DNA from 4 places in the Enterobacter sp. B79-1 genome. Region 1 is predicted to be linked to each of the others. Evidence: predicted binding sites of a transcription regulator. Region 1 holds the regulator's gene; each other region holds the start of a gene.
The links. Region 1 encodes CRP, which controls carbon source genes, mostly activating them, when cyclic AMP is high. Its sites were predicted from a motif close to ATGTGANNNNNNTCACAT; they were not measured.
Positions count from the first base shown of each region.

Region 2: rhaS (HTH-type transcriptional activator RhaS) is a predicted target of CRP. The motif match lies at 6,286-6,303, and genes of this name have one in related genera.
Region 3: AC2T6E_RS18940 (YfcZ/YiiS family protein) is a predicted target of CRP. The motif match lies at 2,975-2,992, and genes of this name have one in related genera.
Region 4: AC2T6E_RS12220 (glycine dehydrogenase) is a predicted target of CRP. The motif match lies at 1,944-1,961, and genes of this name have one in related genera.

Region 1 covers NZ_JBYAZJ010000009.1:179,194-187,112, forward strand. Annotated here, with positions in the region: gene ppiA (peptidylprolyl isomerase A) at 1-504, shown strand, start outside; gene AC2T6E_RS20655 (putative adenosine monophosphate-protein transferase Fic) at 611-1,195, shown strand; gene pabA (aminodeoxychorismate synthase component 2) at 1,225-1,788, shown strand; gene argD (bifunctional acetylornithine/succinyldiaminopimelate transaminase) at 1,876-3,096, shown strand; gene AC2T6E_RS20670 (YccS/YhfK family putative transporter) at 3,093-5,180, opposite strand; gene crp (cAMP-activated global transcriptional regulator CRP) at 5,238-5,870, opposite strand; gene AC2T6E_RS20680 (OsmC family protein) at 6,182-6,586, shown strand; gene AC2T6E_RS20685 (phosphoribulokinase) at 6,673-7,542, opposite strand; gene AC2T6E_RS20690 (YheU family protein) at 7,573-7,791, opposite strand; gene AC2T6E_RS20695 (hydrolase) at 7,788-7,919, opposite strand, start outside.
Region 2 covers NZ_JBYAZJ010000010.1:58,597-66,515, reverse strand. Annotated here, with positions in the region: gene cpxR (envelope stress response regulator transcription factor CpxR) at 1-223, shown strand, start outside; gene cpxA (envelope stress sensor histidine kinase CpxA) at 220-1,593, shown strand; gene yiiM (6-hydroxyaminopurine reductase) at 1,709-2,383, opposite strand; gene sodA (superoxide dismutase [Mn]) at 2,455-3,075, opposite strand; gene rhaT (L-rhamnose/proton symporter RhaT) at 3,364-4,398, shown strand; gene rhaR (HTH-type transcriptional activator RhaR) at 4,399-5,247, opposite strand; gene rhaS (HTH-type transcriptional activator RhaS) at 5,321-6,157, opposite strand; gene rhaB (rhamnulokinase) at 6,459-7,919, shown strand, end outside.
Region 3 covers NZ_JBYAZJ010000008.1:25,292-33,210, reverse strand. Annotated here, with positions in the region: gene AC2T6E_RS18955 (formate/nitrite transporter family protein) at 1-328, opposite strand, end outside; gene mlaA (phospholipid-binding lipoprotein MlaA) at 644-1,396, shown strand; gene fadL (long-chain fatty acid transporter FadL) at 1,442-2,725, opposite strand; gene AC2T6E_RS18940 (YfcZ/YiiS family protein) at 3,098-3,382, shown strand; gene fadI (acetyl-CoA C-acyltransferase FadI) at 3,629-4,939, shown strand; gene fadJ (fatty acid oxidation complex subunit alpha FadJ) at 4,939-7,086, shown strand; gene sixA (phosphohistidine phosphatase SixA) at 7,296-7,781, shown strand; gene smrB (endonuclease SmrB) at 7,828-7,919, opposite strand, start outside.
Region 4 covers NZ_JBYAZJ010000003.1:382,175-390,093, forward strand. Annotated here, with positions in the region: gene AC2T6E_RS12200 (DUF4310 family protein) at 1-17, opposite strand, end outside; gene AC2T6E_RS12205 (DUF4311 domain-containing protein) at 31-807, opposite strand; gene AC2T6E_RS12210 (DUF4312 family protein) at 830-1,129, opposite strand; gene AC2T6E_RS12215 (SFCGS family glycine-rich protein) at 1,132-1,494, opposite strand; gene AC2T6E_RS12220 (glycine dehydrogenase) at 1,505-1,843, opposite strand; gene AC2T6E_RS12225 (Hok/Gef family protein) at 2,295-2,417, shown strand; gene cybC (cytochrome b562) at 2,488-2,874, opposite strand; gene pmbA (metalloprotease PmbA) at 2,913-4,265, opposite strand; gene yjgA (ribosome biogenesis factor YjgA) at 4,361-4,912, shown strand; gene mpl (UDP-N-acetylmuramate:L-alanyl-gamma-D-glutamyl-meso-diaminopimelate ligase) at 5,015-6,391, opposite strand; gene fbp (class 1 fructose-bisphosphatase) at 6,589-7,587, shown strand; gene AC2T6E_RS12255 (helix-turn-helix domain-containing protein) at 7,736-7,919, shown strand, end outside.

The sequences.
Region 1 (7,919 bases):
GCAGCCAAGGGTGACCCTCACGTCCTGCTGACCACCTCTGCCGGGAATATTGAGCTGGAACTGAACAGCCAGAAAGCCCCTGTTTCTGTGAAAAACTTCCTCGACTACGTGAACAGTGGGTTCTACAACAACACCACTTTCCACCGCGTGATCCCGGGCTTTATGGTGCAGGGCGGCGGCTTCAACGAGCAGATGCAGCAGAAGCAGCCTAACCCACCGATTAAAAACGAAGCGGACAACGGCCTGCTGAACAAGCGCGGCACTATCTCCATGGCGCGTACCGCAGATAAAGACAGCGCGACCAGCCAGTTCTTCCTCAACGTGGCGGATAACGCCTTCCTTGACCACGGCCAGCGCGACTTTGGCTATGCCGTCTTCGGTAAAATCGTGAAAGGGATGGACGTGGCCGACAAGATTTCTCAGGTGCCTACTCACGACGTCGGCCCGTATCAGAATGTCCCGTCAAAACCGATCGTTATCCTTTCCGCAAAAGTTCTGCCGTAACTCTTCTGAACGCGGGTTTCTTCTGCCCGCGTTATGTAGCCCTCCCTGCGAAAGCGCGTTTTGCTGCTTATACTTGTGGCAAACGGACTATTCAGGGAGGCGTTAAGTGAAAAAACTCACCGACAAGCAAAAATCCCGTCTCTGGGAACAGCAGCGTAGCGTCAATTTGCAGGCCAGTTGTCTCCTTGAAAAAGGTCATGGTCCTTCAGCGCCCCACATCGAAACGCTGGAGCTTGGGCCATCCGCGCCCGGGTTGCCCCATCTGTGCCTGATTCACCGCCATCTGTATCACAGCGAGATGAAGCGGGCAGGCGAATTCCGTACCGACGATATTTTTAAGGGTGACATTCCCTTCTGCCATTTCGAGTACATCGAGAAGATGGGCAACGAGCTGATGGCGGCGCTTGAAAGCGAAAAGTATCTTGTGGGCCTTGAGAAGGCGGCTTTTGTTGACAAGGTTAGTCATTACTACTGTGAAATCAATATGCTGCATCCTTTTATACGCGGCAACGGCATTGCCCAACGCGTCTTCTTCGAGCAGCTGGCGCTCCACGCGGGTTACGCGCTGGACTGGCGGAATATCGATCCCGAGCAGTGGGTGGCGGCTAACCGAAGCGGCGCGATGGGCGATTTGACCGCGCTGAGCGTTATCTTTGCCAAAGTAGTGAGCGAAGCGCGGGAATCTGAGTAGAATAGGGCGGCATTTTTTCGGGAGCCGCCATGATTCTGCTGATTGATAACTACGATTCCTTCACCTGGAACCTTTACCAGTATTTTTGTGAACTGGGTGCAGAGGTGGTTGTCCGCCGTAATGATGACCTCACCCTGGCCGATATCGACACGCTGGCCCCGCAGAAAATCGTGATTTCGCCGGGGCCGTGTACGCCCTCGGAATCAGGCATTTCTCTGGATGTTATCCGCCACTATGCAGGCAAACTGCCGATTCTGGGCGTCTGCCTGGGCCATCAGGCTATTGCCCAGGCGTTTGGTGCCACCATCGTGCGCGCTGCGAAAGTGATGCACGGGAAAACCTCTCCGGTCACCCACACCGGCACGGGCGTATTCGCAGGGTTAAATAATCCGTTAACCGTGACGCGCTACCATTCTCTGGTCATTGACCCGCCGACGCTACCCGCCTGCTTTGAGGTCACCGCCTGGAGCGAGACGCAGGAGATCATGGGTATCCGTCACCGCGAGTGGGATCTCGAAGGCGTGCAATTCCATCCGGAAAGCATCCTCAGCGAGCAGGGACACGCGCTGCTGGCAAATTTCCTCAATCGCTGAATATCTGTTGCCTTGCTGTGATTTTTTATGCATATTTTGTGATTATATTTTCACAATCACTGTGACATAAAAATGGATGGTCATGACATGGCAACTGAACAACCAGCAATTACCCGTGCAACATTTGATGAAGTGATCCTGCCGATTTATGCACCGGCTGAGTTTATCCCTGTGAAGGGGAAAGGCAGCCGCGTCTGGGATCAGCAGGGCAAAGAGTATGTTGATTTCGCGGGCGGGATTGCGGTGACGGCGCTGGGCCATTGCCATCCCGCGCTGGTGGAGGCGCTGAAAACCCAGGGCGAAACCCTGTGGCACACCAGCAACGTGTTCACCAACGAACCGGCGCTGCGTCTGGGGCGTAAGATCATCGATGCCACCTTCGCGGAACGCGTGCTGTTTATGAATTCCGGCACCGAAGCCAACGAAACCGCCTTTAAGCTGGCGCGCTACTACGCCACCACGCGCCACAGCCCGTACAAAACCAAAATCATCGCCTTCCACAATGCCTTCCACGGACGCTCCTTCTTTACCGTCTCCGTTGGCGGCCAGCCGAAGTATTCAGACGGCTTCGGCCCGAAACCGGCAGACATTGTCCACGTGCCGTTTAACGATCTGCATGCCGTGAAAGCGGTAATGGACGACCACACCTGCGCGGTGGTGGTCGAGCCTATTCAGGGCGAAGGCGGCGTGACCGCAGCGACGCCGGAATTCCTGAAAGGGCTGCGCGAACTGTGTGACGAGCATCAGGCGCTGCTGGTCTTTGATGAAGTGCAGTGCGGCATGGGGCGCACCGGGGATCTGTTTGCCTACATGCATTACGGCGTGACGCCGGACATCCTGACCAGCGCCAAAGCGCTCGGCGGCGGTTTCCCGGTGAGTGCGGTACTGACGACGCAGGAGATTGCCTCTGCGTTCCACGTCGGCTCTCACGGCTCTACCTACGGCGGCAACCCGCTGGCGAGCGCCGTGGCGGGTGCCGCGTTTGATATTATCAATACGCCTGAGGTGCTGAACGGCGTTAGCGCGAAGCGTGAGCTGTTCGTGAAGCATCTCCAGCAGATTAACGATGAATATGATGTTTTCAGCGAGATCCGCGGCATGGGGCTGCTGATTGGCGCCGAGCTGAAGCCGCAGTTCAAAGGCCGCGCGCGTGATTTCCTGCACGCCGCCGCGCACGAAGGGGTGATGGTGCTCAATGCCGGACCTGACGTGATGCGCTTTGCGCCGTCGCTGGTGGTGGAAGATATAGATATTGAAGATGGATTAACCCGCTTTGCCGCGGCGGTCGCGAAGATCGTTAAAGGCTAATACTCGGTTCGCTTTAACCGGCGCGTTAACCAAATCCCGTGATGCGGGCGCTGACGCCATGCCACCGATGAAATGGTGTGCATGGTGTTCAAATGCCCCAGAACGCGCTGCAGATGCTGCTCAAGGGTGCTCATCGGCCCGTGGGTCAGCGTTTCAGGCGCTTCCAGAATATTCGAATCACCCGATTCACCCGGCGAGTCATACTCCAGACGCTGCTGACACCTCTGCAACGCAATTTCACACGACTGCAAATAGCGCTGCGCCAGATCCGGCGTCAGCATCGTGTGCTCGCGCGCCAGCGTGGTCATGGCGTTAATGTGCTCGACGATAAACTGGCTGTGTGTCACCCACAGCTTCATGTCTGCAAGATAGTGCGAGTTAAACCCCGGCTCCTGCATCGCCTGATTGAGCGAGTTAAACAGCGCGTTGTGCGCCTGGTTGACCTTCATCCGCTGATACGCCAGCGGGGAGGGCTGCGGATCGTCGCTGAGGATCAGGCGAATGGCCTGCTGGTCAGCTTCCAGCGCGTCATGGGCGTTCTGCCTGAGCAATCCGCTCTGCCACTGCGGCCACAGCCAGACCATACCGCCGAAGGCAATCAGGCAGCCAATCAGTGTATCGACCAGACGAGCCACGATAAACTGCTCGCCGTTGAGCGTGAGCAGCTGCAGGGTGTACACCGCCGTGACCGTAAAGCCCACCATCGCCCAGCCGTAATTTTTACGGATGATCAGATAGCTCACCATGGTGATCGCCAGCATCCCGACCAGCGTATAGCCTTCCGGCACGTGGAAGTGAAGCGTCACGCCCGCAATAATCAGCCCGGCTAGCGTTCCGCCAGCCCGGTGGAAGATACGCACTCGCGTGGCCCCGTAGCCGTTCTGCGTGACAAACAGCACGGTCATTAAGATCCAGTAGGGTTTAGGCAGGTGCAGCGCCATGCCCATCAGGCTGGCAATGCTCAGCATCACGCTTATCCGCGCCGCGTTGCGCAGGGCGGCGGATTTCAGTGACAGATAGCTTTTGAGCGCAGGCAGCAGCGGCAGACGTTTCTGCTTATCCGCCATCAGGTCGCGGGGATAAAGCGGGCGCTGCGTACGCAACACGCGGGCGATACGGCTGAAGTGCCAGGCGGCAAACTGGCCTACCGGGTTATCCGGATGCTGACGGGCGATTTTCTCCAGCGCGCCGAGCTGTTTATCCATGTTAAAACGCGTGGGGTAGCGGTGATAGAGAATATCGTCAGCCAGTACCCTAAGCCGCGCGGCGACGGTCTGGGCGTTCCAGCGGATCACTGCTTCTGCATGGCTGCGCTCTACCAGCTTTTGTACCTCCTGCGGGTGGTGAAGGCTAACGGAGATATGCTCCTGCAGGTCCAGCCCCACCTGGAAAGTGCGCAGCAGCCGTTTGTATTCGTGGTTCTTGTTGGCGGCAAGCATGTGCAGCTGCTGGTAGCACTGGCTAATCAGGTCGACAACCTTTTGCTGACGCGTCAGCAGCGGCGGCAGGGATTTCTCCGGGTCGGTATGCTGGGTGAGCAGGGTGTATTTGGCTTCACAGTAATCCGCAAGCTGCACATAGAGCAGGCTCAGGGATTCACGCAGCGGCTGTTCCCGCCAGAGCCAAAACCAGAACCAGTTAAACACCCCGTACCAGAGCGTGCCAAGGGCGTAGATCAGCAGTGGCTCCCACACCGGCATATTCCCGGCGAGGCTCAGGGTGAAGATAGCCGCAATCAGCGAGGCGGGCAGCAGGCGCGCGTGCAGCGAACTGATTTCCGCCGTCACGCCAAGCGTCATCGCCAGCACGGTCAGGATCAGGGGCAGCGGGATATCACGGGCAAGCAGGAGCTGTACGGCGAGACTACAGCCCGCAAACAGACAGCCACCGATAATCAGGCGTTTGAAAAAGCGCTTATGCGGCGTGTCCAGACCGGCAATGTTGCAGCAGGCGGGCACGAGGGAAAACAGCAGACCTTGCTGGAGGTGTCCGAGGATCAGGCCCACGGCCACAGGAAGGCACAACACCAGCGTTTGTCGCAGTGCGTAGTTAACTTCCGGGTGATAGATCAGCCTGCGCCACATGGGGAGTAGAGACAAAAACGGCGTGACACCTTGCGATGGCACGCCGTTTGAGCGGAATTAACGCGTTCCGTAAACCACGATGGTTTTACCGTGGGCGGAGATCAGGTTCTGGTCTTCCAGCATTTTCAGGATACGGCCCACTGTTTCACGGGAGCAACCGACGATCTGACCAATTTCCTGGCGGGTAATTTTAATTTGCATGCCGTCAGGGTGGGTCATGGCGTCTGGCTGTTTCGCCAGGTTAAGCAGGGTCTGCGCGATACGGCCGGTCACGTCCAGGAAGGCGAGGTTACCCACTTTCTCAGACGTCACCTGCAGACGGCGCGCCATCTGGGAAGAAAGACGCATCAGGATGTCAGGATTAACCTGAATCAGCTGACGGAATTTCTTGTAAGAAATTTCAGCCACTTCACATGCTGTCTTTGCACGAACCCAGGCGCTACGTTCCTGGCCCTCTTCAAACAGGCCCAGTTCACCGATGAAATCGCCCTGGTTCAGATAAGAAAGGATCATCTCTTTCCCTTCTTCATCTTTGATCAGCACTGCCACCGAGCCTTTAACGATGTAATACAACGTTTCCGCTTTTTCACCCTGGTGAATCAGCGTGCTCTTCGATGGGTACTTATGAATGTGGCAATGAGACAAGAACCATTCGAGAGTCGGGTCTGTTTGCGGTTTGCCAAGCACCATGCGCTGTTATCCTCTGTTATAAGCTGTCACCAGAGTCATAAGATGCATCCGGACTCTGGGGTTGCAATCGAATTCTTACCCATACCCTGGGAAGTCGGCTGTCGTAACGTTTCGCAGCCAGTAAAGTTTGATGTCCTCTGCATACATGTGTAACGTCAATGTATTACTGTAGCATCCAGAGTGTTTTAGCATAGCTTTTGCCGCGTGTCTCCTGGTGTCTCGCTTCAGCATGATGCAGGTCGCCTTCCGTTGCGAGAAATGTAATGCACGCGTAATCTGTCACCAAAAATGCAACGTTGGAGTTAATGAATATGCAAGCGCGTGTGAAATGGGTTGAAGGTTTAACGTTCCTGGGCGAATCCGCTTCTGGACATCAGATTTTGATGGACGGTAACTCCGGCGACAAAGCCCCAAGCCCGATGGAGATGGTGCTGATGGCGGCGGGCGGATGCAGCGCAATTGACGTGGTGTCGATTTTGCAAAAAGGTCGTCATGATGTGTCCGATTGCGAAGTGAAGCTTACTTCCGAACGACGCGAAGAGGCGCCACGCCTGTTCACGCACATTAATCTGCACTTTATCGTGACCGGTAAAGAACTGAAAGATGCCGCAGTATCACGCGCCGTAGACCTTTCTGCGGAGAAATATTGCTCTGTGGCGTTAATGCTGGAGAAAGCGGTAAAAATCACGCATTCGTATGAAGTGATCGAGGCTTAATCTTTTGGCGGGTGGCGCTTCGCTGACCCGCCCTACAAAAGCACGACCGTAGGCCCGGTAAGCGCAGCGCCACCGGGCAAAACAACTCACGCGATCTGCTTCCCTTCCATCAGTCGCTGGACCAGCGGCGTCATAATTAACTCCATCGCCAGCCCCATTTTTCCGCCCGGCACTACCAACGTATTCATATGCGAAATAAACGAGCCCTGCAGCATCGCCAGCAGCCAGGGGTAATCAATGCCTTCTAGATTGCGGAAATGGATGACGACAAAGCTCTCATCCAGCGACGGGATCGTTTTGGCCGCAAACGGGTTGGAGGTATCCACCGTCGGCACGCGCTGAAAGTTGATGTGGGTGCGGGAGAACTGCGGCGTCAGGAAGTTGATGTAATCCTCCATGGAGCGCACGACGGAATCCATCACCGCTTCGCGAGAATGCCCGCGCTCGCTCATGTCACGCGTCAGCTTCTGGATCCATTCAAGGTTAACAATCGGCACCACGCCGACCAGCAGATCTACGTGACGCGCGACGTCGTGTTGAGGCGTGACCACGCCGCCGTGTAGCCCTTCGTAAAACAGCACGTCGGTCGGCTCCGGCAGCGGCTGCCACGGGGTGAACGTCCCCGGCACCTGATTCCAGGGAACCGCTTCGTCGTAGGTGTGCAGGTATTTGCGGGACTGCCCGGTCCCGCTCTGCCCGTATTCGCGGAAGGTTTGTTCCAGCAGGCTGAAATCGTTGGCTTCCGGCCCGAAATAGCTGATGTGTTTGCCCAGATCGCGCGCCTTGCGGATGGCCATGTCCATTTCCGGGCGCGTATAGCGGTGAAAGCTATCGCCCTCCACTTCTGCCGCCCGTAGATTCAGCTGTGCGAAAATCTTGCGAAAGGCGAGGCTGGTGGTGGTGGTACCCGCACCACTTGAGCCCGTTACGGCAATAACCGGATGTCTGGCAGACATAGCAACTCCCTGACTGGAAAGGTTTACAGATCAGCCGTGAAACGCGTTGCGGTGCATGATATTGACCGTCTCATGCAGTTCGGACCACACCAGCACCACGTCGCCACTTTTCAGCTGGCGCTTAACATCGCTGACCTTTTGTTCGAGCGAACGTTCTTGTTCACCATAATCGGTGCCTTCACGTAATACAAAGCTTTCAATCAGATTATCGAGCGTTTCGGGAGCGAGATCCTGCCAGGGGATAATCATTTTTTACCGTCCAGAAAAGAGGTGAGCCAGTCAGGGATGCGGGTTTCCAGCCACATTTTCGGCCTGCGTAGCGTGCCGCCAACAAAGCCGACGTGCCCGCCGTACTCGGTGAGCTGATACTGCACGTT
Region 2 (7,919 bases), on a different contig from region 1:
CACCGAGTTCACCCTGCTTTACCTGCTGGCGCAGCATCTCGGCCAGGTGGTATCGCGTGAACATTTAAGTCAGGAAGTGCTGGGCAAACGCCTCACCCCGTTTGACCGCGCCATCGACATGCACATCTCTAACCTGCGCCGCAAGCTGCCGGAGCGTAAAGACGGTCACCCATGGTTTAAAACCCTGCGTGGTCGCGGTTATCTGATGGTTTCCGCTTCATGATAGGCAGCTTAACCGCCCGCATCTTCGCCATCTTCTGGCTGACGCTGGCACTGGTTTTAATGCTCGTTTTGATGTTGCCAAAACTCGACTCACGCCAGATGACGGAGCTTCTCGACAGCGAGCAACGTCAGGGCGTGATGATCGAGCAGCACGTGGAAGCCGAGCTGGCAAACGATCCGCCGAACGATTTAATGTGGTGGCGCAGATTATTTCGCGCTATCGACAAGTGGGCGCCGCCCGGACAACGCCTGCTGCTGGTCACCAGCGAAGGCCGCGTCATTGGGGCCGATCGCAATGAAATGCAGATTATCCGTAACTTCATTGGCCAGGCGGATAACGCCGATCACCCACAGAAGAAGAAATATGGTCGGGTAGAGATGGTTGGCCCTTTCTCGGTTCGGGATGGGGAAGATAACTATCAGCTCTACCTGATTCGCCCTGCGAGTAACTCCCAGTCCGATTTCATCAACCTGCTGTTTGACCGCCCTCTGCTGCTGCTGATTGTCACCATGCTGGTCAGCTCGCCGCTGCTGTTATGGCTGGCGTGGAGCCTGGCAAAACCGGCGCGTAAGCTGAAAAATGCGGCGGATGAAGTGGCTCAGGGTAACCTGCGACAACACCCTGAACTGGAAGCAGGGCCGCAGGAATTCCTTGCCGCCGGGACCAGTTTTAACCAGATGGTGAGCGCGCTGGATCGCATGATGACCGCGCAGCAACGTCTGCTGTCGGATATCTCCCACGAGCTGCGCACCCCGCTCACGCGCTTACAGCTGGGTACCGCCCTGCTGCGACGCCGCAGCGGTGAGAGCAAAGAGCTGGAGCGTATTGAGACGGAAGCCCACCGCCTGGACAGCATGATTAACGACCTGCTGGTGATGTCGCGCAATCAGCAGAAAAACGCGCTGGTGAGCGAAACGGTCAAAGCCAATCACCTGTGGCACGAGGTGCTGGATAACGCGGCGTTTGAAGCGGAACAGATGGGTAAATCCTTCACCGTTAACTTCCCGCCGGGACCATGGCCGCTGTACGGTAACCCCAACACGCTGGAAAGCGCGCTGGAGAATATTGTGCGTAACGCCCTGCGCTATTCGCACACGAAGATTGAGGTGGCGTTCTCGGTGGATAAAGACGGGATCACCATCATCGTGGACGATGACGGCCCTGGCGTCAGCCCGGAAGATCGCGAACAGATTTTCCGTCCGTTCTACCGTACCGACGAAGCGCGCGACCGCGAATCAGGCGGCACGGGGCTGGGACTGGCGATTGTTGAAACCGCCATGCAGCAGCACCGCGGATGGGTGAAAGCCGACGACAGCCCGCTGGGCGGGTTGCGGTTAACGCTGTGGCTACCGTTGTATAAGCGTTCGTAGTTCTCTGGCACCGTATTGTAGGCCCGGTAAGCGCAGCGCCACCGGGCAATAACAACGCAGAGGCAAAAATGCCGGGTGGCGGCTTCGCCTTACCCGGCCTACATTCTTCCGTGGGCTATTCCCCCCACAATCTCCGAGAATTATCCTCGATCTTGCCGCTTACGCGCCGCTTCTGCATGGTTCTGGTCCAGCTGGTCGATAACCCCGCCGCCGACAGCAGGCGATGGTACTGCTCGTCGTCAAACGGCATATGCCACGCAATGGCGCAGGCGTCATACACCGAGACATCGCTCAGCCGCGACGCGAGCTCCAGCGGCGCGTCCGCGGAAACCTGCCCTGCCAGCACCACGCGGTACAGCCAGCCAGTTTTACCCGCATTTTGCAGCTGCTCGGACATATCGCTGATGCCAAAATGGTAGTTGAGCTTGAAGCACGGCGAGCGCGGCTGCGTCACCTGAATCAGGGCGTCACCCCAGCGGTAAATATCACCGATAAACACATTTTTTTCGGTCAGCCCTTCGGTCGAGAGGTTCTCGCCAAACGCGGGGGCAACAAACAGCTCCGCCTGTTCGGGGAATTCGGCTTTCCAGTGATGATAGTGCTCGCGCGGATAGTGGCACAGCGCGCGCTCGGGCCCGCCGTGGATTTTCTTTTCGGCCTGCTCGTCACCCGCCAACCCGAGGTCGGTTAGCGTCAGCTCGCCGTCGACCTGAATTTTAGCGATGGCGCTCGGGCGGCTGCCGTCATACTCCCTGACCTTGCCTGTAAACACATTCACCGGGTAATGCATTGCTGCCTCCATTACGCAGATACAAAAAAAGCGAGTCATAAGACTCGCTTCTCACAGGCGTCAATGCAACCTTATTTTTTAGCGGCGAAACGCGCTGCTGCTTCGTCCCAGTTCACCACGTCCCAGAAGGCTTTGATGTAGTCCGGGCGACGGTTCTGGAATTTCAGGTAGTAAGCGTGCTCCCACACGTCCAGGCCCACGATTGGGAAGCCGGATGCGCCAGAGATCGCTTCACCCATCAGCGGGGAGTCCTGGTTAGCGGTAGAAACCACCGCCAGCTTGTCGCCTTTCAGAACCAGCCACGCCCAGCCAGAGCCGAAACGGGTTGCAGCGGCTTTTTCGAATTCCGCTTTGAAGTTGTCAACGGAACCGAAGTCGCGCTCGATAGCCGCTTTCAGGTCGCCCTGCAGGGTGGTACCGGTTTTCAGACCTTTCCAGAACAGGCTGTGGTTAGCGTGGCCGCCCGCATTGTTACGCAGAACGGTTTTCTTGTCCGCTGGCAGCTGGTCCAGCTTGGTGATCAGCTCTTCAGCAGGCAGGTTAGCGAACTCAGGCAGGCTTTCCAGCGCGGCGTTCGCGTTGTTCACATAGGTCTGGTGGTGTTTAGTGTGATGGATTTCCATCGTCTGCTTGTCGAAATGCGGTTCCAGTGCGTCGTAGGCATACGGCAGGGATGGCAGTGTATAACTCATAATCCTCTCCATTATTGTCGGGCGGCACAGCTGTTAATGCCGCGTAAGCAGTTGGTTCATTATAGTTAATTAAATGATATTGAAAATGATTATCAATGCCGTAGTTTTTATAAGGTTATTCAGTTTTCGATTAATGGCGGAAATGTGAGTCTGCTCACGCGGTTAACGTGCTGATTGCCATCCAGAACAAAAGTGCGGCAACCTTCTGAAGGTTCCCAAACCGCCTAATTTTTACACTCATCAAGTCGGCGGGAAGCCACCGACTATAAAAACGATGAGGATGTAAAAATGAATCATGCGATTACGGTGGGTATCTTCTGGCATTTGATAGGCGCGGCCAGTGCTGCCTGTTTCTATGCCCCGTTTAAAAAAGTGAAAGGCTGGTCATGGGAAACCATGTGGTCCGTTGGCGGTACCGTGTCATGGCTGATTTTGCCGTGGACCATTAGCGCCATGCTGCTCCCGGATTTCTGGGGCTACTTCTCCTCCTTCAGCGCCTCTACCCTACTGCCGGTGTTTCTGTTCGGCGCGATGTGGGGCATCGGCAACATCAACTACGGCCTCACCATGCGCTATCTCGGCATGTCGATGGGCATCGGCATCGCGATTGGCATTACGCTTATCGTCGGCACCCTGATGACGCCGATCCTCAACGGCAACTTCGACGTGCTGATCAACACCCAGGGCGGACGAATGACGCTGCTGGGCGTGCTGGTCGCGGTGATCGGCGTGGGTATCGTCACCCGCGCGGGCCAGCTGAAAGAGCGCAAGATGGGCATCAGGGCCGAAGACTTCAACCTGAAGAAAGGGCTGCTGCTGGCGGTGATGTGCGGCATCTTCTCGGCGGGCATGTCGTTCGCCATGAACGCCGCCAAACCGATGCACGAAGCGGCCGCGGCGCTGGGCGTTGACCCGCTGTACGCTGCCCTGCCAAGCTACGTGGTGATCATGGGCGGCGGCGCGCTGGTGAACCTCGGCTTCTGCTTCATTCGTCTGGCAAAAGTGAAGAACCTGTCGGTAAAAGCCGATTTCTCGCTGGCAAAACCGCTCATCATCACTAACGTGCTGCTCTCCGCTCTCGGCGGCCTGATGTGGTACCTGCAGTTCTTCTTCTACGCCTGGGGCCACGCCAGCATTCCGGCGCAGTACGACTACATGAGCTGGATGCTGCACATGAGCTTCTACGTGCTGTGCGGCGGGTTGGTTGGACTGGTGCTGAAGGAGTGGAACAATGCCGGGCGTCGTCCAGTGGGCGTGCTGAGCCTGGGCTGCGTGGTGATTATCATTGCCGCCAACATCGTTGGCCTCGGCATGGCGAACTGACTACGCCGCCTTTCGACTGCGATGACGCCACTGAACCGGCGTCATCCCTACCTCGCGGTTAAACACCACCGAAAAGTAGTTGCTGTCCTCAAAGCCGCAGCGCATTGCCACTTCACTCACCATCAGCTCCGTATGCTGAAGCAGATACTGGGCGTGGCAGATGCGCAGCTGGCGCAGGTAGTGGTTCACCGTCATCCCCGTCTGGGTGCGGAACTGCTGGCGCAGCGCGCGCTCGCTGCACTGCTCCTGCTCGCAGAATTTCTCCAGCACGAAGCTTTTGTTCAGGCTGCCCGCAAGCGTGGTGATGAGCTTATCCAGCAGCGCTTCCTGCGTCGTGGCGGAGGGGTTGTCGGTGGCGTAACGGTGGCGTTTCAGCGTCATCACCAGCTGGGCGAAAAGCAGCTCCGCCATCTGGTTGGCGACCGGGTCGCTCTTCTGACTCTCCTGCTCCAGCTGAGAGATAACCTGCCGAACCTGGGTCATGCCGCCGCTGCTTAAGCGCCAGTGCGGTTCTCCTCGGGCATCAAGAAAACCGGGGATGTTGGCCGCCCAGTCGACGTTAAGCCTGAGCCTGTCCGGGCAGTAGATGACGTTTTGCAGCACCAGGTCGTTAACCGAGGCGTAGGAGTGTTTATCTTCGGCGCGGATGTAGAACAGATCCCCGCGCGTGATGCGGTAGGGTCGGTCGTTGAGGACGTGCAGGCCGTTGCCGCGCCACACCAGCACCAGCTCGCAAAACTCGTGGGTATGCTCGGCAAAGACGTTTTGCGGGTAGCGATCGGCCACCGCGACGGCCTGACTCGTGGAGGCAAAAAAATCATCTTTGCGAAGGATTAACTGAGCAGCCACACCACGACCTCTGTGCCGAAAAACCTGACATTATTAGCTTTATTGCGGCAATAAAACGGTGACTGCCCTCGCGTTACTGAAGCAATGCGTCTTTTCCCTGACGAATATCGCGCGGAGACCAGCTAAACTCCCGACGGAAAAGCGTCGAAAAGTGGTTACTGTCGCCGAAACCGCAGCGATAGGCGATATCCGTGACGCTTTCGTCAGTATGGCGTAAAAGATGACGCGCTTTGATTAACCGCAGGCGGTTAAGGTAGCGCTGGGGCGTCAGCCCGGTGTGCTGCTTCAGCTGGCGATGCAGAGTGCGCAGCGACAGCGAAAAATCATCCGCCAGCGTTTCCCAGCAGACATCTTCGGCGAAATGGTCTTCCAGCCAGGCCATCAGATGGTTCAGCCGGGCGTCGTTGTTTTCCAGCCCCTCCACCAGACTACTGCGGCGCAGCAGCACCAGCAGCTGCATAAACAGCAGCTCGCGGGTGGCAATGACGTGCGTCTCCGGCCCGTCCTCGCTCTGCTCCATCTGGCTCACCAGCTGTCGCACCTGCTGTAAGGTGGACTGATTCACCCGCCAGTGCGACGGATAGTGTCCGTCCTGCTCCTGCGGCAGCAGCTGATTCAGCCCGGAGAGAAACTGGAACGCGTCCGGGGAACGATAGAGCACGTTGGTCAGGCACAGGTTGTCGGTATGTTCATACAGGTGCCTGTCGTGGTCCCGCACGAAGCACACGGTGCCGCCGCTGATGGTGTACGGCTGGCCGTTAAACACGTGAATGCCCGTCCCGTGCTCAACAATCACAATCTCATGAAAATCATGATGATGCTCCGGGAACGCGGCCTGAGGGAGCCGCGGCTCAATCGCGACGGGCGACCCTCCTGCAGGGAAAAAATCCACGCTGTGTAGTACGGTCATAACGGCCCCCACCAATGAGAAATGTTCTCAAAATAGTAATTAAGGCCTTGCGCCCTCACCTTAAATTTTCGGCAGCAAACCTCGCAAAAGCTGTCCGTTTTTCAAGAAACCAGCGGAAAGATCGGGAAATGCGGTAAGCGTCACACTGCCTGAAAACCCCGCTATTACTGGAAACTGTGAACTCCCTCACGTTCATCTTTGCTTTCTTGCCAGCGCCGGATTTGGCCTGTCAGTGGCGAGAAGGTGCCTTTTTCTTCCCTTTCTTACACTCACCGCTAATGAATTAAGAAAGGATCCGACCATGACTTTTCGCCATTGTGTCGCTGTTGATTTAGGCGCTTCCAGCGGCCGCGTAATGCTCGCCATCTGGGACTGTAGCCAGCGCACACTTTCGCTTCGCGAAATGCACCGTTTCGCCAACTGCCTGAAAAAGCAGGACAGTGTTGAGACCTGGGATATCGATGCCCTGGAGGCGGAGATCCGCACCGGGCTGAACAACGTCTGCAACGACGGCATTCGTATCGACAGCATCGGTATTGATACCTGGGGCGTGGACTATGTGCTGCTGGACGGTAACGGCGAGCGCGTCGGCCTGCCCGTCTCCTACCGCGACAGCCGTACCGACGGCCTGATGGCGCACGCCATCGCCCAGCTTGGCAAGGACAACATCTACGGGCGCAGCGGCATTCAGTTTCTGCCGTTTAACACGCTGTACCAGCTGCGCGCTCTCGTCGAGCAGCAGCCGGAGCTGGTCACGAACGTGGCCCACGCGCTGCTGATCCCGGATTACCTGAGCTACCGCCTGACCGGCAATATGAACTGGGAATACACCAACGCCACCACCACCCAACTGGTGAACATCAACACCGATAACTGGGACGAAAACCTGCTGGCGTGGACGGGCGCATCGCCATCCTGGTTCGGCACGCCAACGCACCCCGGAAATGTGATCGGTCAGTGGATTTGCCCCCAGGGGAATGAAATCCCCGTCGTTGCCGTCGCCAGCCACGATACCGCCAGCGCGGTCATTGCCTCGCCGCTCGCCAGCAAAGACGCGGCATACCTTTCTTCCGGCACCTGGTCGCTGATGGGCTTTGAGAGCAAAACGCCGTACACCAGCGATGCTGCGATGGCGGCGAACATCACTAACGAAGGTGGTGCGGAAGGGCGCTATCGCGTGCTGAAAAATATCATGGGCCTGTGGCTGCTCCAGCGCGTGCTGAAAGAGCAAAACGTTACCGACCTGCCTGCGCTTATCGCGGAGACCGAAACGCTGAAGGCCTGCACCTTCCTGATCAACCCGAACGATAACCGCTTTATCAACCCGGCGCACATGAGCGCCGAAATCCAGACCGCCTGTTTCGCCGCCGGGCAGCCGGTGCCGTCCAGCCCGGCAGAGCTCGCGCGCTGCATTTTTGACAGCCTCGCCCTGCTGTATGCCGACATCCTCAGCGAGCTAGCCGATCTGCGCGGCAAGCCGTTCAGCCAGCTGCACATCGTGGGCGGCGGCTGTCAGAACCAGCTGCTGAACCAGCTTTGCGCGGATGCCTGCGGCATCACCGTGGTGGCGGGCCCTGTAGAGGCTTCTACGCTCGGCAATATCGGCATTCAGCTGATGACGCTGGACGAACTCTCCAACGTTGACGACTTCCGTTCGGTGGTGGCGGCGAACGCCAGCCTGACCACCTTCACCCCCAATCCCTGCCATGAGATTGCCCGCTACCGGGCGCAGTTTCAGCAAAAACGACTGACTAAGGAGCTT
Region 3 (7,919 bases), on a different contig from region 1:
TGATGACGATGATAAAGCCGAAGGTGTAGCCAAGATTCTCCAGTAAAAAACCACCCGGCACGCCCTCCAGCTGGACATGAAATATGCCTTTGGCCAGCAGCGACGCCCCCATTGAGAGGCCGGCAGCAATGGCCGACCAGAACAGAGCCATGGCGTCGCGTTCCATCTCCTTTTCGCCATCCTGACGTATATGCTCGTGGATCGCCATCGCACGGGAGGGCAGGCGATCTTCGTCAATTTCTATCTTCTCGCCACGCTCTTTTTCCTCACTCTCAATTTCTACGTCCTCATTGCTCTCGCCAATTTTTTCTTCGCCCACTTCTTTCATAACCGCTCCTGGAGGATGATCTTTCTTTTAAGCGTAGCGGCTTTTATCGTGATGCCTGTGGGGATGCTCTTAAATTGGTGGCAATGGCAACAAAGGTGATACATCTCTTTCAAAGACATTATAAAATTGCCAGCGAAACGAATTCCTAAAGCCAGGCTATGCTGAGATCAGAGTGACGGTGGTTACTGCCCGTAATTGTGCTCATAGACATCGGGAAACGTGCTGTTACAATCACTTGCACGTTTTCATACGGAGCGCCAGATGCTCCGTTACGGATGGCAATCAACGATAGCCATACTGAACAGGGAGATAATTATGAAACTTCGGCTGTCGGCGCTTGCGCTGGGCGCGACGATGCTTGTGGGCTGCGCCAGCTCCGGGGAGCAAACGGGACGCTCCGATCCTCTTGAAGGGTTTAACCGCTCGATGTACAGCTTCAACTATAACGTGCTGGATCCGTATGTGGTTCGCCCGGTAGCGGTGGCATGGCGCGATTATGTTCCGCAACCTGCGCGTAATGGATTAAGCAATTTCACCAGCAACCTGGAAGAGCCAGCGGTGATGGTGAACTATTTCCTGCAAGGTGACCCGTATCAGGGGATGGTGCACTTTACGCGCTTCTTCCTGAACTCCCTGCTGGGTATGGGCGGCTTCATTGATGTCGCGGGCATGGCAAACACAAAACTGCAGCGTGAACAGCCGCACCGTTTCGGCAGCACGCTGGGGCATTACGGTGTAGGTTATGGTCCGTATGTGCATCTGCCGTTCTATGGCAGTTTCACCGTGCGTGATGATGGCGGCGATATGGTGGATACGCTGTATCCTGTGCTGTCATGGCTGACCTGGCCGCTGTCGATTGGTAAGTGGACGGTGGAAGGGATTGAAACGCGTGCGCAACTGCTGGACTCTGACGGTCTGCTGCGCCAGTCTTCCGATCCGTATATCATGGTGCGTGAAGCGTACTTCCAGAACCATGACTTCATTGCCAATGGCGGCAAGCTGAAGCCGGAAGATAATCCGAACGCGAAAGCCATCGAGAATGAACTCAAAGATATCGATTCGGAATAAATAAAAAAGGTGAGCGATGCTCACCTTTTTTGATCCCTGCGCGAATTAGAACGCGTAGTTGAAGTTGGTACCGAACAGCCAGGCTTTACCTTCAGAGGTGAACTCGTAAGGGCCTTCCTGGAACGTCACTTTCTGACCGTGCATATAAGAGACGCCAGCGTCGACTGACGCATTCTCGTTGAATGCATAGGTTGCACCAGCACTCAGCCAGAAGCGGTCCTGATCCGGGATGGAGATGGAGCGCTTATCAGCCGGAACCGGGCTATCATCAAAAGCGATACCGGTACGGAACGTCCAGTTGTCGTCCATATAGTAGGTTGTACCCAGCGCAATACGGTATGCGTCGTGGAAACTTTCGTCCTTATAGAACAGCGTCTGACCATTGGTGCCGGTCGCTTTCAACTCTTCGAACTGACTCCAGCTGGTGTATGCCAGGCTATAGTGAATAGCCCACTGTGGTGCGACGCGGTTGTAACCGGAGACTTCCCACATTTCTGGCAGATGCAGTGACAGTGAACCTGGTACGGTCTGGTTTGACGTGCCCCACGGGATGGTGGTGCCTGCACCCGGAACCATGCCGTTTACAGGGCTCAGGATGCCGCTTTTGTAATCGCCATCGAAATCAATTTTCACTTCTGAGCGATAGGTCAGACCCCAGCGGTTATTTTTGTCCAGCTCATACAGAATACCCGCGTTCCAGCCGTAGCCCCACTCATCGCCCTTCAGGCTGGCGATCTTGTTGCTGTTTTTCGGCAGAGCGGCAGTTTGTTCACCGGTATAACGCTCAATTTTGGCATCAGCGTAGACGGCATCAAAGCCCAGGCCGAAGCTCCAGTTGTCATTGAGACGATACGCGCCGCTCAGGTTCAGGTTGAGGGTAGTTAAATCGGTTTTGCCCCCATATTCGCCTGCCGGGTAATTGTTATTGAACTCGGTTGCCAGACCATAGTTAGAGGTGACTGACGCACCCCAACCAAATTGTTCATTAATCGGCGCAACGAAGTGCAGGTTAGGTACCCACGCTGTCGGCGCAATGTTATCCGCTTTCAGGCTCGCGCCGGTGAAAGGCGATTTGCCGGAAATATTGACATCAGGATCGATGTAAACCGCACCAGCAGAGAAGGTCGGGCGATCGAACATCATGATAAGCGCAGGGTTACGACTTGCGTTACCTGCGTCATCAGCAATAGCGCCTTCCCCGGAATATGCACGGCCAAGGCCAGAGGAAGAAAATTCGTTTAACTGGAAGCCCGCTGACCAGGCGGACGTTGAGACGATTGCCACTGCGACTGCCAGCGCAGTCTTTTTGAACAGGGTTTTCTGGCTCATGACCATAACCTCATTGAGTTATTTTTATTCAATAATTGTTACATACCGTAACAGGAGCGCGAAGTGTAGGGTCTGAGGTATGACATACAAATCAGACCAGTGGCGTGAGTATAGGTCTGACCAGCTAATATGTTGCAAGTTTGTTTATTAATATTTTCAAACATGTTTCTTGAAACGAGATCTGGTTGGCAAAATTGTGACCAGCGAGACTCACCCGAAAGGGTGAATTTTGTTTTAGATCATTTTTTAGTGTGATATTGCTCACTTATCCGATTTTGCGTCATTAACGGCTGGAGAGAGCCAACGGCGGGGCGTAAAATATCAGCATCGTGTTTATCTCGCGCTTCGCGCGAATACAGAGGAAATTGAGCTATGAGTAAATGCAGTGCTGATGAAACCCCGGTTTGCTGCTGTATGGATGTTGGCACCATCATGGACAACACCGATTGCACCGCGTCTTACAGCCGTGTATTCACTAGCCGTGCCGAAGCGGAAGAAACCCTGGCCGCGCTGAGTCAGCGTGCGCGTGAAGTAGAATCCGATCCGTGCGAAATCAAGTCGACCTTTACCGAAGTGGACGGCGGCGTGAAGCTGGACATCGATTTTGTTTTTGCGTGTGAAGCTGAAACGCTGATTTTCCAGCTGGGCCTGCGTTAATCCTTTTGCCCGGCGGCGCTTCGCTTGCACGGGCCTACGATCGTGTAGGCCGGGTAAGGCAACGCCGCCACCCGGCAACAAAACCGCACAAATGCCTCTGCCATGCAGGGGCATTTTCTTTTTCTTCTCTGTGTTTTAGCTCGCATTTTTATGCTTCCCCGATTGGCTGAATGTAAAAAAATGGTTAAGACTGTTATCAGGTCAGACCACTTTATATTTGTGTAAAGTTTTTTACAGGGGAATGTTATGAGTCAGGCATTACCGCTTATCACCCGACAAGGTGATCGCATTGCCATTGTTAGCGGGTTGCGCACGCCGTTTGCGCGTCAGGCAACCGCCTTTCATGGTATACCGGCCGTCGATCTGGGAAAAATAGTCGTAGGCGAGATGCTGGCTCGCAGCGAAATTCCGCCTGAGGTCATCGAACAGCTGGTCTTCGGCCAGGTCGTGCAGATGCCTGAAGCCCCCAACATTGCACGTGAAATTGTTCTCGGCACGGGAATGAATGTGCACACCGATGCCTACAGCGTCAGTCGCGCCTGCGCGACCAGCTTTCAGGCGGTGGCTAACGTGGCCGAAAGCCTGATGGCGGGGACTATTCGCGCGGGTATCGCGGGCGGGGCGGACTCCTCTTCAGTGCTGCCGATTGGGGTCAGCAAAAAGCTGGCACGTATCCTCGTGGATGCTAACAAAGCCCGCACGACCGGCCAGAAACTTAAACTCTTCTCGCGTTTACGCCTGCGCGATCTGATGCCTGTTCCGCCCGCGGTGGCTGAATATTCAACCGGTCTGCGCATGGGCGATACCGCTGAGCAGATGGCGAAGACCTACGGCATCACCCGCGAACAGCAGGATGCGCTGGCGCATCGTTCGCACCAGCTCGCTGCGAAGGCCTGGTCGGAAGGCAAACTTGCCGACGAGGTGATGACGGCTTACATCCCGCCTTTCCGCGAACCTCTGGTGGAAGATAACAATATCCGCGGCACCTCGACGCTGGCGGATTACGCAAAACTGCGCCCGGCGTTTGATCGTAAACATGGCACCGTTACGGCGGCCAACAGTACGCCTCTGACGGACGGTGCTGCGGCCGTGATCCTGATGACCGAATCCCGTGCGAAGGAGCTTGGCATCACCCCGCTGGGTTATTTGCGAAGCTATGCGTTTACGGCGATTGATGTCTGGCAGGACATGTTGTTAGGTCCAGCCTGGTCCACGCCGCTGGCGCTGGAGCGCGCGGGGCTGACGCTGGCTGACTTAACCCTGATCGATATGCACGAAGCCTTTGCCGCACAAACCCTGGCAAACATCCAGCTGTTGGCAAGCGAGCGCTTCGCGCGCGATGTACTGGGCCGCGCCCACGCGACCGGCGAAGTGGATCAGAGTAAGTTTAACGTGCTTGGCGGATCCATCGCCTACGGCCATCCGTTTGCGGCAACGGGCGCGCGTATGATTACCCAAACGTTACATGAACTTCGTCGCCGCGGCGGTGGGTTTGGTCTCGTTACCGCCTGCGCGGCAGGTGGTCTTGGCGCAGCAATGGTTCTGGAGGCTGAATAATGGACATGCCATCTGCATTCAATCTGACGGTTCGCCTCGATAACGTGGCCGTTATCACTATTGATGTGCCTGATGAAAAGATGAATACCCTGAAGGCCGAATTTGGCGTTCAGGTGCGCGCGATGCTAAAACAGCTCCGCGAAAACAAAGCCATTCGCGGTCTGGTGTTTATCTCGGCCAAGCCGGATAACTTTATTGCCGGAGCCGATATCAACATGATTGCCCGCGCGCAAAGCGCTCAGGAAGCCGAAGAGCTGGCGCGTCAGGGGCAGCAGGTGATGGCTGAGATCCACGCCCTGTCGTTCCCGGTGATTGCTGCCATACACGGCGCTTGTCTGGGGGGCGGTTTAGAGCTGGCGCTGGCCTGCCATAGCCGCATTTGTACCGATGATGCAAAAACGGTGTTAGGCCTGCCGGAAGTGCAGTTAGGCCTGTTACCTGGCTCGGGTGGAACGCAGCGTTTACCGCGTCTGGTGGGGGTGAGTACCGCGCTGGAGATGATCTTAACCGGCAAGCAGCTGCGCGCCCGTCAGGCGCTGAAAGTGGGTCTGGTCGATGAAGTGGTTGCCCACTCGATTTTGCTGGAGGCCGCCGTTGAGTTGGCCCTGAAAGGGCGTCAGGCAAAACGTCCTCTTCCTGTGCGTGAGCGCGTGCTGGCAGGGCCACTGGGGCGCGCGCTCCTGTTCAGCATGGTAAGCAAAAAGACCGAGCAAAAAACCAAAGGCAACTACCCGGCGGCGAAGCGCATTCTTGAAGTGATTGAAACCGGCTTGTCACAGGGCAGCAGCAGCGGTTATGCCGCCGAGGCAAAAGCCTTTGGTGAACTGGCGATGACGCCGCAGTCTCAGGCGCTGCGCAGCATCTTCTTTGCCAGCACTGACGTCAAAAAAGATCCGGGAAGCGAAGCTGAGCCTGCGCCGCTGCGCGCCGTTGGCGTGCTGGGGGGCGGGCTGATGGGCGGTGGAATTGCGTTTGTCACTGCCAGCAAAGGCAAATTGCCGGTGCGTATCAAAGACATTAATCCTAAGGGAATCAACCACGCGCTTCAGTACAGCTGGCAGAACCTCGATCAGAAGGTTAAACGCCGCCATATCAAAGCAAGCGAGCGCGATAAAACACTCGCGATGATCACTGGCACCACGGACTACCGCGGTTTTGCACATCGCGATCTGGTGATAGAAGCCGTGTTTGAAGATCTGGCGCTCAAGCAGCAAATGGTGGCAGACGTTGAACAGCATTGCGCCCCGCATACCATCTTTGCTTCAAACACCTCGTCATTGCCGATTGGCGACATCGCGGCGAAAGCCGCACGACCGGAACAGGTTATTGGTCTGCACTTCTTTAGCCCGGTTGAAAAAATGCCGCTGGTGGAGGTTATTCCACACGCGACCACCAGTCCGCAAACCGTTGCCACGGTGGTCAAGCTCGCGAAAAAGCAGGGCAAAACGCCGATTGTCGTGGCAGATAAAGCAGGTTTCTACGTCAATCGTATTCTGGCTCCCTACATTAATGAAGCAATGCGGTTGCTGACGGAAGGGGAGAAGATTGAGCACGTCGATGAGGCGCTGGTGAAGTTTGGTTTCCCTGTCGGCCCAATCCAACTTTTGGATGAGGTAGGAATAGATACCGGCACTAAAATTATACCTGTACTGGAAGCTGCTTACGGAGACCGTTTTAGCCCCCCTGCAAACATTGTTTCTGCAATTTTGAAGGACGATCGCAAAGGCAGAAAAAATGAACGCGGTTTCTATCTTTACGGGGCAAAAGGGCGTAAAAGCAAGAAACAGGTCGACCCTGCGGTTTATGGGCTTATTTCTGTTACCGGTCAGGGAAAACTGTCGTCAGCGCAGTGTGCTGAGCGTTGTGTGATGATGATGCTCAACGAAGCGGCGCGCTGTTTCGGCGAACAGGTGATCAAAAGCGCACGCGATGGTGACATCGGTGCCGTATTTGGTATTGGTTTCCCGCCGTTCCTTGGCGGCCCGTTCCGGTATATGGACACCCTCGGGGCGGGTGAAGTGGTTGCAATTCTGCAACGTCTGGCTTCGCAATATGGTCCACGGTTTACACCCTGTGACGAATTATTGCAGATGGCGGAACGGGGCCAGACATTTTGGCCTGCAAGGGAAACTGTCCTCGTAAGCTGAGGTCAAAGAAGGGTAAATCCTTCGGTGAAGAGACCTGTTTTGGCGAATTTGTAAACAGAGATTGACTATACTTACGCCATTGAGGTAAAAAACAGCGTTTCATTCACCGAATGGATCAGGCACAATGCCCGGCCATCGGGTTTTCTACCTCCCAGCTTTAATCGCGGGTAGTCAACGCCGGTGATTCTGGTTAACAAAAGCGGTGCAATATGCAAGTTTTTATCATGCGTCACGGCGACGCGGCACTCGATGCCGCCAGTGACTCAGTACGTCCTTTGACAGTCTGTGGCTGCGACGAATCCCGTCAAATGGCTACCTGGCTTAAAGGTCAAAAAGTGGACATTGAACGCGTTCTGGTGAGTCCGTTCCTGCGTGCAGAACAGACGCTGGATGTGGTAGGGGAGTGTATGAACCTGCCTTCCAGTGTGGATGTTCTCCCTGAACTCACGCCGTGTGGCGATGTGGGTCTTGTGAGTGCCTATCTTCAGGCGCTGTGCAATGAAGGTGTCGCTTCCGCACTGGTCATTTCCCACCTGCCGCTGGTCGGCTATCTGGTATCTGAGCTGTGCCCTGGCGAAACGCCGCCTATGTTCACGACCTCCGCCATTGCCAACGTCACCCTGGACGAAACCGGCAAAGGTGTCTTTAACTGGCAAATGAGTCCGTGCAACCTGAAGATGGCAAAAGCGATCTGACGTGACGTGCGATATGGCGGGGTGCAATGTGCTTCCCGCCATCCTGTCAGGGCAACTCTGGCGGCTGCCATTCCTCGACTTCAATCAACACCAGCAATGCGGCATCTCCGCCGTACTCTTTGGGTGCCTGATGAAACG
Region 4 (7,919 bases), on a different contig from region 1:
CCTTTATTCTGTTCCATGTAGAGGCTCCTGTTATTTACCGCTGAGCGAGTTGTGGATCATGTCGAGCCAGTTCGGCACGGTCAGATGGAAGGATTCGATCATCTTCATGTCGAAGCCGCGGAAGAAGCCGCTCAGCACGAAGAGCAGGACGATGGCCGCCATCATCACTTTGGTGACGTGGTTCCAGCCGCTCTCTTCCACGCCTTTACCGATCAGGATCCCCAGCACCAGGCCCGGTACGGCGTTGCCCATGATCAGCTGCGCTGCGCCGCCGAAAATGGTCGCCCAGAAGCCCGATTTTTTACCCGCGTCGATGGCCGCCAGCCAGAAGATCACCGGCATGACGGTGTTCACCAGCAGGTTAGCCGCAGGCACCAGCACCTTCACGGCGGTGACCTGAAGCGCTGCCGGCACGGAGGAGGCGGTAAGGTTAAGGAAGGTCACGACGATCATGCCGATCACACCGCAGGCAATCGCCATTTTGCGGGGATCGTGCAGCGTTTCACCGACGTTACGGTTTTTAATCATCAGTGCAGCAGCACCCCAGTTCGGGATGATGCGGTGGTCAACGTCCTGTGTGAAGGCACCTGCGGCCACGGAAGAGGCCCAGGCGTTAAAGAAGAAACCTAACCCAAAGGAGAAGTGGGACGCCGGATCCCCTTCACAGGAGTTCAGTTCCCCCAACGTACGAAACGCGCCCATACCCTGTGTGGTAGGCGCATGAAACATGCGTGCAGCCCCGGCCCCCACACCGACGCCAACCAGGCCGCCAATGATGAGCGATTTTATTAATATAATTAAGAACATCAGTCTGCCCTTTTATGAATAATCAACGTTGCGTGACGAAATCCACCTGGTCAAGATTGATAGCGGTCACGTTGACGGTCACATCCAGCTCCACGCTGTAGGTGCGTCTTTCCCGGCGCAAAAAGAAGAACAGAAACGCTTCTTTACGCACCTCTTCTTGCGCCTGAACAACCTGCACATCCTGTGGCTCAATACGCAGTAAGATATGCGGTGAGGCTTTCATCACCGCGGCCTGTACGTGGTTGAGCGCGTCGGCAAAGGCGCGCGCTTTGGCGTCGCCTTTTCCCTTCACTCTCACCGTGGTTGAGAACTGTTCTTTCATGCTTATGCGCCGTATTTCTTCTGCCACGCCTGCACCAGACGCTCGCCCAGCTCTTCTTTATCCATAAAGCCAAAGCCCAGCACGTTGCAGCCTTCGTTGATGGCAGTCACGCCCTCTTCCACGGAACGCATGCCGTATTTCGCTTTGTAGCCATATTTGGTTTGCGCCGTGATGGCACCCGCGCCGCCGCTGCCGCAGAAGGAGATGCCGAAGGTGGCGTTTTCCGCTTTCATCATGTCGCCAAGCTTCATGTCCGCGGCCATGCCCGGTACGACAACCGCGCGTCCACCTGCTTTTTCCACACCGGCTGCCACTTTCTGACCTTTGCCCAGGCGATCGCCAATCACGACTGTAATCTGTTCCATGTGTTGCTCCTTAAAGGTTGTCTTTCGCGACTTCGAAGTGAACGGAGAGCAGCCAGGCTTCTTCATCAGGAAGGTTGCCAAACTGCGCTACCACTTCACGGGCAAGTTGCATTGAATCTGGTGAAATTTCGTCGAACAGCTCCGCTTCTACCTCCGGCAGCGGCTCGCCGGTCACGGACCGGTGCGCCATCGCGCGAACGTGGGAGGTCAGCATCTGCTCCTGCACTGCGTTAGGGATGATGTCGTGCCGGGCCAGCAGGGCATAAACCTGCTGCAGCATGGTGTTCGCGAGCTGTTCTGTTTGCTCCGCCTGTTCCCCAACGTCGTTCATTACCGCTCCGTTAATCACTGGTCTTACCCCGTTAATGGCTCTGGAATAAAACTAACGTTGCAGGGGAATTGTTTGTAGCGAGTTGTTTTCCACTTCGAAGTGGAAAGGCGAGCAGCAGCAGTGATCTGTGCCACATAAATGCGGTGAATCTGGATAGACCGCTGTATTTACGTGATGAATATCACGCTATTCAGCGGCAATGAACAGGTCAGCGAAGTGGAAAAGATTACGAGCAAGCTCGTAGAAATGTGACGTGGATAAGGTTTTCTTATGGGGATTCGCTAGAGTGGCGACGGGTGCTTGAGACTGACCGTCTCAGGCATGGGACGGAAAGTGGAAAGCCCCTACCTGAATTTAAATCAGGACGGGGCTGTAAACGACACGTCTAGCCACGTGATGTTTGCTACCTCGCCCGCTTTACAGCAAGGAGGCATCCATGAAACGCAGAAACCCAAGTATCGGGGTTTTGATGATTATTTCTTTGACGATAATCATCTTAACGCTGGTGACGAGGAAAACACTGTGCGAGATCCGTTTTCGAAACGGCTCGCTTGAAGTGACCGCGCGGATGGAGTGTCGCTCCGGTAAGTAGGGAGCAAAGATGCGGGGGCGCGTAATGCGCCTCCGCATACGGAGGAAGGACGTACAGCTCAGGCACCCAATTAACGATACTTTTTATGATAGGTGTTGCGCGTCGCCACAAACTGGTCGGCCGCCGCCTGGGCTTCCTTCACCTTGCCTTCGTTAGCCAGCTTCAGCGCACCGTCGATCTGGCCGACCAGCACGTCAAAGCCGTGGCGATAGTCTTTCATCTCTGCACTGTCTGCCGCTTTGCTTTCCAGCTTCGGCGGGGTTGCTTTTTGCGCATCCAGCGCCGCTTCACGCATTTTGGTCAAGGCGTCTTTCATGTCCGCCGCATTGTCCGTTTTCTGCACCACCTTCAGGTTTTCACTGAGGATGTCCATGTTGTCTTCAAGATCGGCGGCAAACGCAGACGAACCAAGAACCAGCGTTGAAGCCGCGACGATCGCTAACAGATGTTTACGCATTGCTCACTTCCTTTTTTATTATTAACAAAACGCTATCTTTATTGACCCGCAATTTTCATTTCGGGCAGAAGAACTGAACCACACTGTATATTGCTACGTGTTTCAATATCGTTACCGATCGTAACGATGTTGCGCCACATATCCTTCAGGTTACCCGCGATGGTGATTTCGCTCACCGGATACTGAATTTCGCCGTTTTCGACCCAGAAGCCCGCCGCGCCGCGCGAGTAGTCGCCGGTGATGCCGCTTACGCCCTGGCCCATCAGTTCAGTGACGACCAGGCCAGTGCCCATCTCTTTCAGCATCTGCTCAAAGTTGAGGCCCTGGCCGGCAATGCGCCAGTTGTGGATCCCGCCCGCGTGACCGGTGCTTTTCAGCCCCAGCTTGCGCGCGGAGTAATTGGTCAGCAGCCACTGGGTCAGAATACCGTCTTTGATAATATCGCGACGTTCGGTGCGCACGCCTTCACTGTCGAACGGCGTGGAGGCCAGCCCTTTCAGCAGGTGCGGATGCTCTTCAATGGTCAGCCATTCCGGCAGGATCTGCTTGCCCAGCGAGTCGAGCAGAAATGTCGATTTACGGTACACCGAGCCGCCCGCGATAGCGCCCACCAGATGGCCAAACAGGCCGGTTGCCACTTCATTAGCAAAGATGACCGGGGCCTTCATGGTGGAGAGTTTGCGCGGTGACAAGCGAGACAGCGTGCGTTCGGCACACTCTTTACCCACCCACTCAGGAGACTGCAAATCCCCCAGCGCGCGGCCAATGGTGTAGGCGTAGTCACGCTCCATGTCTCCGTTCTCTTCGGCGATGACGCAGCTGGAGAGCGAGTGGCGGGTAGAGCAGTAGCCCTGCAGCATGCCGTGGCTGTTGCCAAAGACTTTGATGCCGTAATGGCTATTGAAGCTGCCGCCTTCGGTATTAGTGATGCGCTTATCGGCCTGCAGGGAAGCCTGCTCGGCGCGCGCGGCCAGTTCTATGGCGTCGTCCGGAGTCACTTCCGCCGGGTGGAAAAGATCGAGATCCGGCGCATCAAACGCCAGCAGCTCTTTATCCGCCACGCCTGCGTAAGGATCAGGAGAGGTATAACGGGCGATATCCAGCGCCGCCTGCACCGTACGGGCGATGGCATCCGGACTGAGATCGGTGGATGACGCGCTGCCTTTGCGATTCTGGTGATACACCGTGATCCCAAGCGCGCCATCGCTGTTGAATTCGACATTCTCCACTTCGCCATAGCGGGTGCTCACGCTGATGCCGGTGGTTTTGCTGACCGCCACTTCGGCGCCATCTGATTTTTCTGAAGCAAGCATCAGCGCGGTGGAGACGGCTTCTTCCAGAATCTTACGCTGCGCTTCAACTTGTGAGGTTACTTTCATCGCAAATGCCATACTGTAAGAGAGAGTTATCTGAAGTCTAACAGAGAACCGTTTTTCAGTGCGCGTCTTAACTGGTAACATTAGCCTCTTTTTTTAAGGAGCCTGACATGACTAAGCAGCCCGAAGACTGGCTCGACGACGTTCCCGGTGATGACATCGAAGACGAAGATGATGAGATCATCTGGGTCAGTAAAAGTGAAATTAAACGTGACGCCGAAGAGTTAAAACAGCTTGGCGCAGAATTGGTAGAACTGGGTAAAAACGCGCTGGATAAGATCCCGCTCGACCAGGATCTGCGTGATGCCATTGAACTGGCACAAAAAATCAAAAAAGAAGGCCGTCGTCGCCAGCTTCAGCTTATCGGGAAAATGCTGCGTCAGCGCGACGTCGATCCGATCCGCCAGGCACTGGACAAGCTGAAAAACCGCCACAACCAGCAGGTTGCGTTTTTCCATAAGCTTGAGCAGATCCGCGATCGTCTGATTGAACAGGGTGATGACGCCGTACCGGAAGTGCTGAACCTGTGGCCGGATGCCGACCGCCAGCAGCTGCGTTCTTTGATCCGCAACGCGAAGAAAGAGAAAGAAGGGAATAAACCGCCGAAGTCTGCGCGCCTGATTTTCCAGTATCTGCGCGAGCTGTCTGAGAACGACGAGTAATCCGTGCGGTTTTGCGCCGGATGGCGGCGTAAACGCCTTATCCGGCCTACAAGGTCGTGCAAAATGTAGGCCCGGTAAGCGCTAGCGCCACCGGGCTTTTTTTTACTCTGCGGCCGCTTCCGCTTTCTTCGCCAGACCGTCCAGCAGCTTCTGATGGATCCCGCCAAAACCGCCGTTGCTCATCACCAGAATGTGGTCACCGGGCTGAGCGGCTTTCACCACCATATCCGCGAGCACATCCACATCCGCACTCCAGTGCGCAGGCTGAATGCAGGCATCGGCCACTTCAGCCACCTGCCATGGAATATGCTGAGGCTGCAGCAGGAAGACTTCATCGGCACGCCCTAACGACGGCGCGAGGTCATCTTTGCAGATGCCCATTTTCATGGTGTTCGAGCGCGGTTCCAGCACGGCCAGAATGCGCGCGGTGCCGCCAACCTTACCGCGTAACGCTGCAAGCGTCGCCAGAATCGCCGTTGGGTGATGTGCGAAATCGTCATACACCGTCACGCCATTCGCTTCGCCGCGCAGTTCCAGACGGCGACGGGCGTTAATGAACGAGCCCAGCGCATTGGCTGCATCCGCAGGCAGCACGCCCACGTGACGCGCCGCAGCAATGGCCATCAGGCCGTTGTGCATGTTGTGCTCGCCCACCAGGCCCCACTTCACCTCACCCACTTTTTCACCGTCGAGCAGCACTTCCCACTCGGAGGCATCGGCGTTGAGTTTCTTCGCCTGCCAGTGACCCTGTTCGCCCACCAGCTCCTGCTCGCTCCAGCAGCCCATTGCCAGGGTTTGCTTCAGGTTGATGTCGTTCTCCGGCAGGATGATGCGGCCCTGACCCGGAACAATGCGCACCAGGTGGTGGAACTGTTTCTGGATCGCTTTCAGGTCGTCAAAGATATCCGCGTGATCGAACTCAAGGTTGTTGAGGATCAGCGTGCGCGGGCAGTAATGCACAAACTTGGAACGCTTGTCGAAGAATGCACAGTCGTATTCGTCGGCTTCGATCACAAAGAACGGGCTGTCACCCAGACGTGCAGAAACGTCGAAGTTGCCCGGGACGCCGCCAATGACAAAGCCAGGCTTATAGCCGCAGGCTTCGAGGATCCAGGTCGCCATTCCGGCGGTGGTGGTTTTGCCGTGGGTACCGGCAACGGCAACAACCCAGCGGTCGCGCAGCACAAAATCATGCAGCCACTGTGGGCCAGACATAAACGGAATATTGCGTTCCAGCACCGCTTCAACACATGGGTTACCACGGGTCATGGCGTTGCCAATGATCACCAGATCCGGTTCAGGATCCAGCTGGCTGGCCTCGTAGCCCTGAATCAGAGAGATGCCCTGCTTCTCCAGAAGCGTGCTCATCGGCGGATACACATTGGCGTCCGAACCTGTTACTTCATGGCCCAGTGAGCGCGCCAGCATTGCCAGTCCACCCATGAAAGTGCCACAAATCCCCAATATATGAATGCGCATACGTCACTATCCTTCTTCAATGTGGCGCACATTTTACTCACATGTTAGCGGCTGTGAAACGCATTTCAGGTAAATCCGTATTTGCTGGCGCGATTCACCAGTGCGCTACTATTTGAATATTTGTTAAGATTGTTGGGCTTTAGTCGTTTTGGTGAACATACAATCGCTCTACTCACATAAGATGCAGGGAAAGTGTTATGAAAACGTTAGGTGAATTTATTGTCGAAAAGCAGCACGAGTTCTCTCATGCTACCGGTGAACTCACTGCTTTGCTGTCGGCAATAAAGCTGGGCGCTAAGATCATCCACCGCGATATCAACAAGGCCGGTCTGGTCGATATCCTGGGTGCCAGCGGTGCCGAGAACGTTCAGGGCGAGGTTCAACAGAAACTCGATCTGTTCGCAAATGAAAAACTGAAAGCTGCACTGCGCGCGCGCGACATCGTTGCGGGTATCGCCTCCGAAGAAGAAGATGAAATTGTTGTTTTCGAAGGATGCGAACACGCGAAATACGTTGTCCTGATGGATCCGCTCGACGGCTCCTCCAACATCGACGTTAACGTTTCTGTCGGTACCATTTTCTCCATCTACCGCCGCGTCACGCCTGTTGGCACGCCGGTCACCGAAGAAGATTTCCTCCAGCCGGGCAGCAATCAGGTTGCTGCGGGCTATGTGGTGTATGGTTCGTCCACCATGCTGGTGTACACCACCGGCTGCGGCGTTCACGCCTTTACTTACGATCCGTCGCTGGGCGTGTTCTGCCTGAGCCAGGAACGTATGCGCTTCCCGGAGAAGGGCAACACTTACTCCATCAACGAAGGCAACTACATCCGATTCCCGAGCGGCGTGAAGAAGTACATCAAATTCTGCCAGGAAGAAGATAAAGCCACCCAGCGCCCGTACACCTCCCGCTATATCGGTTCTCTGGTCGCTGACTTCCACCGCAACCTGCTGAAAGGCGGCATCTACCTCTACCCAAGCACCGCAAGCCACCCGGACGGGAAGCTGCGTCTGCTGTACGAATGCAACCCGATGGCATTCCTCGCCGAACAGGCGGGCGGCAAGGCGAGCGACGGTAAAGAGCGTATTCTGGATATCGTGCCGGAAAGCCTGCACCAGCGCCGTTCGTTCTTCGTCGGCAACAACCACATGGTTGAAGACGTTGAACGTTTCATCCGTGAGTATCCGGACGCGTAACCCCTTTCTCCTGGGAAGCCGCCCGGCTTCCCAGTCATTTATATATTTTACCGTATAAGTGTTTATAAAAAAGACGCTTTAATCTTCATCCCTGCTCCTGCATTATTTCCATAACAGTTTGACAATTATTTCCTGGAGCCTATTCGTGATGAAAAACTATTCTCGTGCCAATACCGGCATTGATTTAAATCTTATTCCTGTCTTTATTGAAATTGTTCGCTGCGGCAGTATGGCGAAAGCCTCTGTGCGCCTGGACATGTCCCGCCCGGCGGTAAGCCTGGCGCTAAAGCGTTTTAATCAACTTTTTGATGAGCCACTGTTTTACCGTAAAG